Prosthecobacter dejongeii: one gene and its partner. The protein of the gene in region 1 binds, or shares a complex with, the protein of each later gene. Links are inferred from orthologs where the notes say so. Each region holds a gene or a part of one and is shown on either strand. Other genes may lie near its edges.

Evidence for each region.
Region 2: the proteins of HNQ64_RS18570 (region 1) and dapF are in contact, whole or in part, in a solved structure (PDB 5YGU), measured with the Escherichia coli proteins. The link is inferred for Prosthecobacter dejongeii from one-to-one orthologs.

What each region holds. Positions count from the first base shown.
Region 1 is NZ_JACHIF010000009.1:78,873-87,006, forward strand. The notes cover bases 2,764-5,685. They hold HNQ64_RS18570 (RNA pyrophosphohydrolase), read right to left. Parts: upstream 4,514-5,685; coding sequence 4,013-4,513; downstream 2,764-4,012. Other genes in these bases: HNQ64_RS18565 (hypothetical protein), read right to left, coding at 2,764-3,991; folK (2-amino-4-hydroxy-6-hydroxymethyldihydropteridine diphosphokinase), read right to left, coding at 4,563-5,090; dapB (4-hydroxy-tetrahydrodipicolinate reductase), read right to left, coding at 5,113-5,685. Also shown: HNQ64_RS18555 (hypothetical protein), read right to left, coding at 1-899; HNQ64_RS18560 (hypothetical protein), read right to left, coding at 936-1,913; more of HNQ64_RS18565, read right to left, coding at 2,168-2,763; more of dapB, read right to left, coding at 5,686-5,850; HNQ64_RS18585 (MFS transporter), read right to left, coding at 5,893-7,242; HNQ64_RS18590 (hypothetical protein), read right to left, coding at 7,364-8,134. UniProt on the Escherichia coli protein: Master regulator of 5'-end-dependent mRNA decay.
Region 2 is NZ_JACHIF010000004.1:294,372-299,747, forward strand. What follows is about bases 1-2,770. They hold dapF (diaminopimelate epimerase), read left to right. Parts: upstream 1-864; coding sequence 865-1,677; downstream 1,678-2,770. Other genes in these bases: trpA (tryptophan synthase subunit alpha), read left to right, coding at 1-811; dapA (4-hydroxy-tetrahydrodipicolinate synthase), read left to right, coding at 1,696-2,574; HNQ64_RS11755 (alpha/beta fold hydrolase), read right to left, coding at 2,620-2,770. Also shown: more of HNQ64_RS11755, read right to left, coding at 2,771-3,519; HNQ64_RS11760 (hypothetical protein), read left to right, coding at 3,718-3,921; HNQ64_RS24335 (C39 family peptidase), read left to right, coding at 4,191-5,376. UniProt on the Escherichia coli protein: Involved in the succinylase branch of the L-lysine biosynthesis and in the biosynthesis of the pentapeptide incorporated in the peptidoglycan moiety. Catalyzes the stereoinversion of LL-2,6-diaminopimelate (L,L-DAP) to meso-diaminopimelate (meso-DAP).

The DNA.
Region 1 (8,134 bases):
GCTTCATCCCGGATCAAAGCCCGCACGTCCAGCCAGTGCTCATCTTGAGGAAAACCGATCAACGATAAAAGATGGGCCGGGGGCCCAGGTAAATGAACCTCTCGTGAAATAAGTGCCCCCACCAAAGCGGCGAGTTCTTGGTTGTCTGCCTCCGTGGAGAAGGATTCCAGCAGCATCCACAAGTGGATGCCACGGCGGGAACGGCGGGTCAGCCATAGGTAGGAAGTCAGGCAGCCTTCTGCATCCACCACGCCTAAAAACTGGTGCTCGCGAAGCCTGGCTGCGGCGTACCAGCGCAGAGTCTCAAGGCAGATCCACTTTTCCAGCCGCCCGCTTTGCTGCCACGGACGCTCCAGTTGACGGACGTCGTTCACATTGGTGGTGAAGCGGTGACCGGGCTTCAAGGCTGGCCAAGACTGGCCAGTGAATCGGCCGAAAAGTTTACCCCAAAAACCGAGGGGTAACATCTGCCGACGGACCTTCAGTTCCCCGATCCACCCCAGGCGAAGGATCAAAGCCTGCACTTCAAGGCTAGGGGTGGAGTCTAACAAAAGGTGCGTCTTAGCCAGTCGCTGCATCTTCAACGCCATGGGCAAAGCCGCATGGCGAAACCCCTCTTGCACAACCCAGCTTGTGGCGATGAGGGCTGGCACAGGCTGGCCAGCGAAGGCATAGCGCACAGGAATAAAGCCCAGAAAACCAACCAGCCGACCAGCCGCTTTCAAAACCCAGCCGCGCTCGGCCGAATCACTGGCATGGGGATTTTCATCCCACCAGTGTTTCAACCGCTGTTGCCAAAGTTCCTCAGAAGGGCCGTCGGGTAATTCCTGGCACAAAAAAGGCACTAACTCTGCCCGCGCCGAGACGCTGTCAGTGTAAGGCTCAATGTGGCAGGACATAGCCTCCACTATGCCTAACCCAGAGAAGTAAACAACTTACAAGCCTAAATCTCCTTCTGCCAGCACGGTGTGTTTCGGCGCGTGAGACAGGTCTTTAGGCAGCAGAAAGTAATGACAGACCTGCTCTTTCCTGCGGATGAGAGTCGGCATTTGGGCGAGCCAAGGCTCATCCCCAAAATCAGTCACCGTCAGCAAGCGCCTCCGGCCTGGAAGCCGATCTGGCTCATGCACCAACGTGCCCAGCACAGCCATAAGTTCCTCGGGAGTTTCGCGGGTGGTAAATGTCTCGACCACATCCCAAGTTGCGATGCCACGGCGGCGGCGTGCGGTGATCAAAAGATAGGAGCTCAAGACCCCTGCTGCATCCACCGCCCCGATGAAGTAGTGCTGGCGCATGGGCGAAAGGCAATACCATTTCAGAGAGTCCACCGTCGTCCATTTTTCAATCCGATCTGCTTTCTGGTAAGGGCGCGCGAGGGAGGTCACTTCATTGAGATCGCTCACGATCTTCATGCCCGATGCCAGGGCTGGCCAGGGTGGCTGGCCATTGAAATAACCTAATTTGCCTAAAGCCACGTAGTGGCAAGTCACCTGCGTTTCCCCCCGCCCGCCCATTTTGACCAAGGCCGTCTGGATCTTGGGCAAAGGGGTGGAATGGACGATGACGTGCTTCTGCATGACCTCGCGCTGGTTGAGAAACATCTTCGCAGCCGCTTTGGAGTGCTTTTCATCCACCCGAAAACTGGTGGCGTACAGGCCCGGGACTGGCTGTCCCTGCCACGCAAACATAGCGGGAATAAAGCCGCCAAACCCCACAATGTCTTCCCCTGCAAGAGCCGTGTAGCCGAGATGCGAGTCTGCCTCGCGGTGGGGGTTTTTATCCCACCAAAATTCCAAACGATGCAGCCAGATGCTGACGGGTGTTTCCGGCCAGGAGACATGGAGATATGCCGCGAGTGCATCACGCGTCACAAGCCCATCATGGTGAGGAATGACCTGGGTGTTTGAAGCCATCGTTTTAATCTGGCTTAAAACGGAGTTTTTGAGATAGAAAAAATGCTTCTAACACAATTCTTACATCTTACGCCAAGGTCCTTCAGCCACATCTATGTGAACTTCGGTAAGCTAAAAGGCTCTTCTTGGGTGCCGTCATTGAGGCGTTCAGGATGCAGGCCTAACTACAGATGCTCAGAAGTCAGGATTCTCATCCATGCCAAAGTTACCCGCGCCTATACGACCTAGGGCCGAAAGAGGGGGATCGTGCTTGCTTACTTTTTGACTGGCACGGCGATGGAAATCCCCAATTCGACGGTCGGTTCACGCTCATCTTCCATGGGTATTGAGGTGGTGCGCCCACCTTCAGCCACCAGATTGAGCCCGACTGAGGACAAAAGCCCCCGGCTGGCATCGTATTGCAGAGGCTCGCCAGAAAATGGATCCACCGGGAGAGACAGCAGAAAGGTGGGAGTAAGATCATTCAACTGACGAGGCAAAGTCTGCTTTTCCGCCAAGTAACGCCTGACGGCAAAAAGGCAACGCACCAGCCCATGCCTAGCCTGGGCCAGGCTGTGTGCTTCAGGCAGCTTCAAACGAGGGGCAATGCGGTCACTGAAGTAGGTTTCTCCGCTGGAATTTGGGTGGTAAAAACGTGGCTGGGTCAGACGAATGCGGCGGCTAGGAGAGGCTGAAACGGAAAGCCGCGTGTATGGGGGCCTGCTGATCTCATCTCGCAGATCACGAAAAGCGGAGGCGAAGAGGCTAAGCGTCTCGTTCACTTTAAAAAAAAGGCGTCCAGGGCGCTGATGAAGGCGGCCTCCAGGCATGGTATCTAGCAGTTCCCCGCTGGCAGGACCGAGCAGCAGTTTCTTCTCATGTATGTAGTAAGCTGCGCAGGCTTGACGCAGGAGGTCATCCTCTGGCTGGCACTGGCTGAATTCTTTCTGAAAGCGGGCTAGCGTGGCGCTATCCAGCCGGGTGGCTTTCAAGAGCTCGGCCAAAATCTGAGCGGCAGCAGTTTGCAGCTCTAGCCCCCGATCCATGTAACCTGGCCAAGCCCAGACATCCTGCAAACGCCGGGCTATTTCCGCCAGATCAATGGCCGCGACAAAAGCAGGCTCCTCATCCCCACGCCGGGCGAGGTAAGAGGCCTGGGCCTGCAAGAGAGTCCCTACATTTCCCCAACCTGAGCGGGAACTGGCATCTTCACGATACCAGTCCGAGTGATGAGGATGCCAGTCATAGTCCTCCAAAAGATCTCGAAGATTGTCTAAAGCGGTGCCATTGACCTGCATGTAGGTGGCCAGTGAAGGCGTGTCCCAGGCCCAAGGTGGCTGTGTGCGCAAGGAGACGTTCTCCACAGGAACGATCGAGTCCAAAAAGGCTCGCAGTTTGGTGGGTGCCTGGATCACGGGTGTCTGGTCCACAGCCATGACAGGGCGCAGATCCTCATCCGATTCGCGCGGCGAATCATGCAAGTAAATCCAGGCTAGGAGGGTAAACCCTAAGGTGCCCAAGCTCAAAGAGATCAACGTGCCCCAAGACTGACGATGAACACGACGACGGAGCGTGCGCTTTCGCCGGCGCTCTGTTGGATGAGGGTGCTCAGGATCTGACTGAGGAGCCGCAGGTGGGAAGAGAATCTCTGGATCAGCCGCGAGCGGAGAGACTGGCTCTGGCACTTTGGGCAATGCAGTGGGCGCTTGCTTTTTCGGAGGCACTCCCGGTGGCCTAAAACGCATGTCTTCTGCCACGAGGTTGGCGACTTTTGTTTCGGTCGCGGGAGCCGGGGCTGGCGGAGGTGGTCTTGGCTCTGGAGCTTCAAATCTCAAGACGGTGCCATGAGCGGCAATGTCAGGAACATGAGCGGGCTGAGCCTGTGAACTGGGAGTGAAACGCGGGCTTTCCAGTGCCCCTGGATCAACCAATGGAGTGGCGGAGGATCGCGTGGAATTGGACCTCTTTTCGTTGGCATAGGAGGGAGGGGTCCACTCGCTCTCAAAGCTCCACGGAGAGTCCCAATCATCCTGCGGAACATTCCACGACATCGCCCCCAACTCAGCGCGGGCTTTAGAGAAGCGTGGATGGTGACTCATGCAGACAGAGAGGCGGTAAGCTCAATTCTCAACCGGAGCTAACTCCAGCCCAAAGAAGTCCAAAAAGACCTGGCGATAAACGGCCCGTTTAAATTTGGGCACCCAAGACATCTGGAATTCTTCCGGCTTGATCCAGCGCCAGTGGCTGAACTCCTGATGAGTGGCGGCGAGATTGACATCGCTATCCTGACCCAAAAAACGACAGCGGAAATAGCTCTGCTCCTGGCCACCGTAGATGCCGTATTTCAGGCGACCTTTGGCAAAGGCATAACGGTAACCATCGCGACGCTCGAGCAGCATCACTTTATCTGGGGTAACCCCGATCTCCTCAGCCATCTCTCGATACATGGCGGTTTCTGCATCTTCGCCATCGTCAATGCCGCCCTGAGGGAACTGCCAAGCCCCAGGAATGTTGATCCGCTCAGCGACAAAAATCTCATCCTGCTCATTGGTCAGGATAATCCCGACATTGGGGCGATAAAGGATGGGAATGGTGATGGGCGTGGCGTGACTTTCAGACATGGGGCGGCACAGAATACGTCCTTAAGGCCTGCTGTCACCTAGGGATCCATCAAGCAACGAGATGATACCGCCAAGTGCCAGCGAAGCGCACACTGTCAGGTTCGTCTGAGAGGGCGGCCATGGCCTCGCTTATCTTTCCAGGCAGGCTAGGAAGTTTCAGATGAGGGCGGATTTCCACCAAAGGCTGGAGAACAAATCGACGCAGATGAAGACGCGGATGCGGCACCGTGAGGACGGGATCTGTGCTGACATAATCTCCCGCATAAAGGAGATCTAAATCCAATGTGCGAGGGGCATGGTGGGCACGCTCAGGAGGGCGCCCCATCAGGGACTCGACTGCGACCAAATGGGCATGTAGCTCCACAGGGGTGAGTGGCGCCTGAAGCTCAATCACCGAATTCAAAAAAGCCTGGGTTCCAGGCGCACAATCCACCGGCTCCGTTTCATACAACGAAGCACCCGCCAGGAGCTGGGCCTGAGGGATGCGATGGAGGAGATGCGCCACCCCCTGCTCCAAGTTCGCACGCCGATCTCCCAAGTTGGACCCCAGGGCGATGCCAAAAGCGATAGCGGACATGAAGGGGGAAACAGCGTGCTGTTTACTTCAGTCCGAGCACGTCCTGCATGTCATAAAGACCGGCGGGTTTATCGGCCAACCAACGAGCGGCACGTACGGCACCGCCTGCGAAGGTATCACGGCTGCTAGCTTTATGAGTGAGTTCCACACGCTCGCCCACATTCGCAAAAACGACGGTGTGATCTCCCACGACATCCCCACCGCGCAAGGCGTGGACGCCGATCTCCTTCGGCGTGCGGGCCCCCACATCGCCAAAACGGCCATGACGACAGTCGGTATCATAATCCAGACCACGGACATCAGCCAAGATCTCCACCAAAGTGCGGGCAGTGCCGCTGGGGGAATCCTTTTTCATGCGGTGATGCATCTCCACCACTTCCAGGTCAAAGTCCGGGCCAAGGAGTTCCGCCGCCTTGCGTGTGAGCCAGAAGAGGGTGTTCACACCGACACTGAAATTCGACGCGAAGACCACCGGGATCGTCTTGGAGGCTTCCTTGATCTGAGCCAGTTCTTCGTCGGTGTGACCCGTGGTGCCGATAACGAGACTCTTTCCCAAACGAAGGGACTCCGTTAGCAATTCATTCGTGAAATGGTGAGAGGAGAAATCAATCGTGCAGGAGCACTTCGACAGAGCATCCGAAAGAGAGTCCCCCACATCAATGCCCGCCCCCACAGGCACGCCCTGCGCTGCAGCAGCACTGATGACTGCCTGGCCCATGCGGCCCTTGCAGCCTGTCACAAGAAGTTTGAATTCGCTCATAAGAGCCGTGGAGATAGCCGTTTCTGGAAAGTACGCAACTGTTCACGTTTCCTCGACCGACTTCGGCTTGCGAGTGCCCAGGCCGAGAAAGAATACGATGAGGGAGGCAATCAGCATGGAGCTGCCCAGGAAGTAAAAGCCACTGATGTAAGAACCCGTGTTGGTTTTGATCCAACCGATGATGGAGGGCCCCACCGCCCCGCCCAGGTTTCCCACGGAATTGATGAGACCGATGCTGCCTGCGGCTGCGGCTTCCGCGAGGAAGAGACTGGGGAGGGACCAAAAGGCGGGCATGTAGGTCTTAAATCCGGCAAAGGTGACCATGAGGCAGACCATCGTCCAAAACAGATTCCCATGAGAAAGCGGGGCCAGCAGCATGGCGATACCACCGATGGCAATGGGGATGCAGGCGTGGAGACGGCGCTCCTGGAAGCGGTCCGAGCTCCACCCCCCGAAAAGCTGACCGCACAGCGCTAGCAAAGGTGGCAGCACGATGAGCCACGTGAATTGATCCCGACTGACGTTGTACCAATCCTTGATCACGCTGGGCATGAAAAGCTCCATGCTGTGGCTGCACGTGGTGATGAAAAAGTAAGCGGCGCAGAGCAGCAGCACCTTGGGATGCGAAAAAGCCTCCAAAAGGGTCATGCGTTTGCCCTTGGTTTTGAGCTGGCGCTCGCGTTCTAACTCGGCTTCCAGAGCATCACGCTCTTCCTGTGTAAGCCAAGTGGCCTGACGCGGGCGATCCGTGAGGAGCCAAAGGACACCGATGCCCAAGACGACGGCGGGGATGGCCCACAGGATGTACACCCACTGCCAGCCGACGAGGCCTAGGAGCTTCGGGTGCACGAGCGTCTCACCATTCGCCAGGACCTCGGTGGTGCCGTATTTAAGCACCCAATTGGAGATGGGGCTGAGCATCTGAGCAAAGGGTGTGGCCACCAGGAAGTAGGAGAGCGCCTTGGCCCGATCTCGCGAAGTGAACCAGTGCGTCAGATAAACGATGACCCCAGGAAAAAAGCCAGCTTCCGCTAACCCTAGAAGAAAGCGCACGGTGTAGAACTCCACCGGAGTGCGGACGAAGGCCGTGAGACCCGCCATCATACCCCATGTGACCATGATGCGGCAGATCCACTTCCGCGCGCTCCAACGTTCCACCATCAGGGTGCCGGGGACTTCTAGCAGGAAATAGCCAATAAAGAATAAGCTGCTGCCAAAACCAATGACGGCATCCGTGAAGGCCGGCATGTCCTTCATCATCGTCAGCTTCGCAACGGCCACATTCACACGATCCACATACGCGATCATGTAGCTGATGAAGAGAACAGGCAGCAGGCGGATGAAGGCCTTCCGCCGGGCGCGGTCGAGGGGTGAGGTAGAATCAGCAGCCATGGGGGTTTGAAAAGGCGCGATGCTAGCAACCCCGGAACGAATGGCTAGATAAATGCGCTTTTAGTATGCGCCCCTCAGTACGTTCTCACACAGGCGAGTCTTCCCCATGAATGAACGGAGATCATGCGCTGGCAGCCAGTTTTTCCAGATCTGCCCGGGTGGCCTCATAGGTAGTCGCAAACGCCAGGGCCTGGGGGTCTGGCTGGAGGCCCTGTCGCTCGCAGAAGTTTTGGTAAAGCCCTGGCCACCAGTTGCGGTGGTCTGTTTTCCCTTCCTCTTTCCAGGCACTCCAGTTGCTAAGCACCTTGCTCCAGCAGGCACTGCCGAAATCAATCGCCTCTTTTTGATCTCCAAAAGCACTGACATACCAGTCCCGGCCGATACGGGCATGCAGCACCTCATCAGCCCAGTCGTAGTCCTGAAAGAGTTTGCTGAGAGGATCGCCGGATTCCGCACCCACTTCCCACTCGAAGCGTTTGCCCGTCTTGGTCATGAGCCCTTGTTCGATAAAGTAGAGCACCGCATGTCTTTCCCAGGGAAGAAGTTGAGAGTTCAGCCCCAGGGACCAAGTGAAATTCACCATGACGTGCTGGGGCCAATCAATGCCCAGCTTCACAAACCCCACCTCCCCCATCATGGCGTGGCGGGCCTCATCCCAGAGCTGGCGGGTCATGTCTTTGTAATAACCCCAGGGCTTGGCCTCAGTCTCTGTCAAAATGGTGGCCATCATCTCCGGCACGTCGATCTCACGCAGCCGTTTGTAGTACATCATCAGGGTCTTGTCACGGCTCTGGAATCGAGGATCGTAAAGAAACTCCTCGGCATGGACGCCCATGTTGTAGGGATCTGGAAAGCGCTCATCCCGCTGGGGCAGCTTCTCATACGCACGTGG
Region 2 (5,376 bases), on another replicon or contig:
TGCTTTTTCTAACCGCCTTGACCGTCGTTTTGCTGAGCTCCGTTCTTCTGGGAAGCGCGCCTTTGTGGCGTATATCGCTGCGGGGGATCCGACGCTGGAAGCGACGGTGGAGATGGTGCTGGCGCTGGAGCGGGCGGGGGTGGATGTGGTGGAGCTGGGGGTGCCGTTTTCGGATCCGCTGGCGGATGGGGTGGTGAACCAGATGGCGGCGGACCGTGCGCTGAAGGCGGGGGCGACTTTCCCGAAGGTGCTGGAGATGATCCGGGTGCTGAGGACGAGATCGCAGATCCCGCTGGTGCTGTTTACTTACCTGAACCCGATCTATACGTATGGGTATGAGTGCTTTCACACGGATGCGGTGGCGGCGGGTGTGGATGGGGTGCTGGTGCTGGATCTGCCGCCGGAGGAGGCGCTGCAGAATGCGGAGCTGAGGCCGACGCCGGAGCTGGCCCATATTCAGTTGATCGCGCCGACGTCGCCGCCGGAGCGGATCGAGCTGATCGCGCGGAATGCGGAGGGTTTTATTTACTATGTTTCGCGCCTGGGGGTGACGGGGGCGCAGGTGGAGGTGGCGACGGGGATCGCGGAGCAGGTGGCTGTGATCAAGCAGTTTACGGAGGTGCCGGTGTGTGTGGGCTTTGGGGTGTCTAACCCGGAGCAGGCGGCGACGGTGGCGAGTATGGCGGATGGGGTGGTGGTGGGGAGTGCGATCGTGAAGCTGATCGAGCGGGAGGGGGCGGCGGCGGATCTGGCTGACCAGGTGGAGGTGTTTGTGCGGCCTTTGGTGGCGGCGGTGAAGGGGCTGGTGTGAGGTGTGTTGACGCGTGGGTTTTTTTGCTTTTTTGTTTTATTTTTTTGATTTTTATGACTCTGAATTTTTGGAAGATGAATGGGGCGGGCAATGATTTTGTCATGCTGGACAATCGGGATTTGTCTCTGGTGCTTTCGGGGGAGGTGATTGCGCGGCTGTGTGATCGGCATCGGGGGATCGGTGCGGATGGGCTGCTGTGTGTGGAGCCGGCGAGGGAGGGGGGGGATTTTAGGATGCGCTATTACAATGCGGATGGGGGGGAGGCGGAGATGTGTGGGAATGGGGCGCGGTGTTTTGGCCGGTTTGTGAATCGGCTGCATGAGGATGGGCTGACGCGGGTGCGCTTTGAGACGCTGGCGGGGATGATTTCGGCGGAGTTTGAGGGGGACCAGGTGCGGATCAATATGAGTGCGCCGCATGGGCTGACGCTGGGGGCGGTGCTGCCGGTGGGGGGGGAGGTGCTGACGGTGCACTCTGTGAATACGGGGGTGCCGCATGCGGTGGTGTTTGTGGAGGATCTGGAGGGGGTGCCTGTGCGTGAGTGGGGGGCGGGGCTGCGCTACCATGAGGCGTTTCAGCCGCGGGGGACGAATGCGAATTTTGCGAAGGTGGTGGCGCCGGGGAGCATTGCGATCCGGACGTATGAGCGCGGGGTGGAGGATGAGACGCTGGCGTGTGGGACGGGTATGGTGGCGTGTGCTTTGATCCACCACGAGCTGACGGGGGCTGCGAGCCCGGTGAGTGTCTTGGTCAAGGGGGGGGATACGCTGCGGGTGGGCTTTACGGAGGTGGCTCCGCATGAATATTCTGATGTGACGCTTTTTGGCCCGGCGGATTTTGTTTTCCAAGGCTCTGTTACTCTCTAATTTCTTTTTTTTACTCTCATGTTCGCAGGAACCCATACCGCTATTGTTACCCCTTTTCTCAACGGTCAGCTCGATGAGGATGCGCTGAAGAAGCTGATCGATTTTCAATTCGACCATGGTGTGTCGGGCGTGGTGCCGTGTGGTACGACGGGGGAGTCACCGACGCTGGACTATGATGAGCATGAGCGTGTGGTGAAGCTGACGGTGGAGTTTGCTAGGGGCCGGGGTGTGGTGATGGCGGGCACGGGATCTAACAGCACGCGGGAGGCGATCGAGCTGACGCAGGAGGCGGAGGCTGCGGGGGCGAATGCGTCTCTGCAGGTGGCGCCGTATTACAATAAGCCGACGCCGGAGGGGCTGTACCAGCATTTTAAGGCGATCGCGGATAATACGAAGTTGCCGATCATGCTGTATAGCATCCCGGGGCGATGCGGGATCGAGATCGGGCTGGATGTGGTGGTGCGGCTGGCGGAGAGCTGCCCGAACATTCGTGCGATCAAGGAGGCTGGGGGGAACCCTGAGCGGGTGAGCCAGATGAAGCAGGTGCTGCCGGCGGATTTTGAGATTCTTTCTGGGGATGATGGTCTGACGCTGCCGTTTATGTCGGTGGGTGGGGTGGGGGTGGTGAGTGTGGCCTCGAACCTGATCCCGCAGCAGATCAGTGATCTGGTGAAGCTGGCGCTGAAGGGTGACTTTGCGGGAGCGCTGGCTATCCATCAACAGTATTACCCTCTGTTTGCGGCTTTCCTGAAGCTGGCGACGAATCCGATCCCAATCAAGACGGCGATGGCGCTGGCTGGGCATTGCACGAATGAGCTGCGCCTGCCGCTGGTGCCGATGGAGGAGGCGAAGACGGAGGAGCTGCGCGCGACTCTGACGAAGCTGGGGCTGGTCTAACCGAGGGCGTGTCTGTGATGAGCTATTGATCTTCCGTGAGGGGGATCAATGGCTGATGTGGCATGAAGCGGGCGGTTTTGGCTGGGCGAGGGCTTTTTCCAAAATGGCGTCTAGGTGGGTGACGGGGAGGGAGTAGTGGCCTTCCTCGGCGAGCCATTCGGTGGTGGTGTGGGGCATGATGCTGGCGAGTTTTTCGGTGTAGCGCCAGTCGATGTTACGGTCTTGTTTGCCATGCCAGAAGTGGATGGGGTAACCGATGGAGCCGACTTCGAAACCCCATTCGGAGAGGTAGATATCGGCATCGGCAATGACGGCTTTGGGGCCACGACGAAGGGCCTCGAGCATACCTGCGCGTACTTTTTCAAAGACGATGGGGTCTTTTAAAACGGCACGGTCTGCGCGGCCGAGCATTTTCATGAGCCATTTGAGTGGGGCTTGATCGGGGTGGCCACGGGCTATTTTTTCGCCCAAACGCAGGATGATGCCGAGGACGGTGGGGAAGGCATGGCGCAGGCGGATCATCATGCGGTATAGCCAAAACATGTGCTCGTAGCCCAGGAAGGTGAGCGGGGGGGCACCGCAGATGATGGTGGCGCTCAAGAGGCGCTGAGGCATGTGGAGGGTGGTGACGAGGACGTAGGGGCCGCCGCCGGACCAGCCGAGGATGTGGAATTGATCTAGGGCGAGATGGTCTGCGAGCTCCGTTAGGAGTGGGGGCCAGTCTTTGAGTTCGCGTCCTTCATGGAAGTCGGAAAGCCCAATGCCTGGGCGATCTGGGGAAATAAAGCGCAGGCCGTATTTTTTGCCCGCTTCATCCATCAAAGCTCCCTGAATGCGCGCGCTGGGCCAGCCGTGAAAGTAAAAGCAAGGGGTGCCCTTAGGGTCACCATGCAGGGCATAGCCTAACGTGCGTCCTGTGGACAATCGAAAAGTATGGTCAGCCATGCGTTGTTAAAGGGGGGGGAGGGGAGTGTGGAAAGTAGAGCTGAGATGGGCTTCTCGCAATCGGCATCCCATGAGTAAATGGGGCATCTCCTGGCAAGTGGTGGATTCGGATGTTTTAACTTCTCTCTTTTCTAAAAAGGGTCTCAGATAAAACGCGATTGCACGCCGACAAACCCCCTCTAATCTTGAAGCGCGCTCATGAAAACTGTCCCAGCAATCCTCGCCCTCGCCGCTCTTATTCTCGTTTCCGCTTCTTGTGATAAACATTCCTGGGAGGAAACAAAAGTATTGCATGAAGGCATGCACAAGGAAGGTCATGGTGATGCTCATCACGGTAAAGCAGAGGAGCACGCGAAACCTGCCGCTCATGCTCCTGAGGCTGCTAAGCCTGCTGCGCATTGAGTTCGCGAATCCGAGGAAAGACTTTCGCTGGCTTTCCCGTTATTTTGTAGAGTCCTTTAGGCTCACTTTGGTAAAATATCCAGAGTGAGCTTTTTTTTGAGCATCTCCCGTAGAAAAGAATCTAAATATCGATGGTTATTCCTTTTGCTCACTTTTCGTCTCGTCCGCGTCTTGTAAGAACCGGCGTGGTGAAGTTTTTTCGTGGATTTTCTATCTTGATGTTGCTGGGGACTTTGGCAATTGCTCCCCTAGCTTTTTCACAGCAGTCTGTGACAAATGTTCCTATCAGAGCTTTAGATGCTCTCGCCAGTGAAAATATCTGGCAAATCACGACGGATCAATTTCAGCAGCATTTTGAAAAGATTGGCCTGCAATGGCTTTCTGAAAAACGCGATCAAGCACGTTTTTTTGGTCCCGGGCTGAGTTTGTGGCAAGGGCAGCTCAAGGTGACTGAAGCGATTGTTAATTTCAGTTCCGAAGGCCAGCCTAATCGCATCAGCCTTTCTATTTTTAATCGTGGGGATAGTGACAGCGAGTTTGTAAATCGCGAGAAATTTGAAGCTTTAGTTGAAAGTCATCGGACTAAGATTGGCCAGATCCTAGCGGTGTCTTCAACGGAGCGCGGGAAGGACAAAACTTCGGCTGTTGCTGCTGAGGGTTACGTTTGGGTCAAGCCTCCTACGGCTTACCTCCTCGAATATTCCTTCCAGCGAGAGGTAAAGTCTCGCGACTTACCGTTTCGTCCAGAGTTTATCCGTTTATTGATGGCTCCGGTTCCTAAAACGGGGACGACCCCAGGAGGGGGGGCTGTGGCTGCTAAGGCATCTTCAGTCACGAAGGACTCTCTAGCGACGAATTTGAAGCGTGAGGAAAATGGGGATGTCGTCATTGCAAATGTCCCGATGGTGGATCAGGGGCCCAAAGGTTACTGTGCAGTCGCTACTGCGGAGCGGGTTTTTAAATACTATGGTATCCCCGTAGATCAGCATGAGATGGCCCAGGTGGCTGATAGTAGCAGCGATGGGGGAACAAGCCCGGCTAAGATGTATGAAGCTTTGAATAAGCTGGAAGGGCGTCTTCGGGTACGAGTCAGAGTCATCGAAAATTGGGATTACAAGACGTTCATGGACATGGTGGGAGATTACAATAAAGAGGCCAAACGAGCTGATAAGCGTGAGGTCAGCGCGGCCCCACGTGGTGGCACCATTTACATTGATGAGATCTATGGTGCTATGGATGGTGAGGTTCTCAAAACCTCACGTATTGGCCGTGACCGTTCAGGCTTTGGCAAATTCCAGCGCAGCATTACTGGGTTGGTTGATCAGGGAATCCCCGTCATGTGGGGTGTAATGCTAGGGCTCTTGCCTGAGCCGGAAATTCCCCAGGCTTCAGGAGGTCACATGCGCCTCATTATTGGCTACAACCTCAAAACCAACGAGTTTCTGTACACCGACT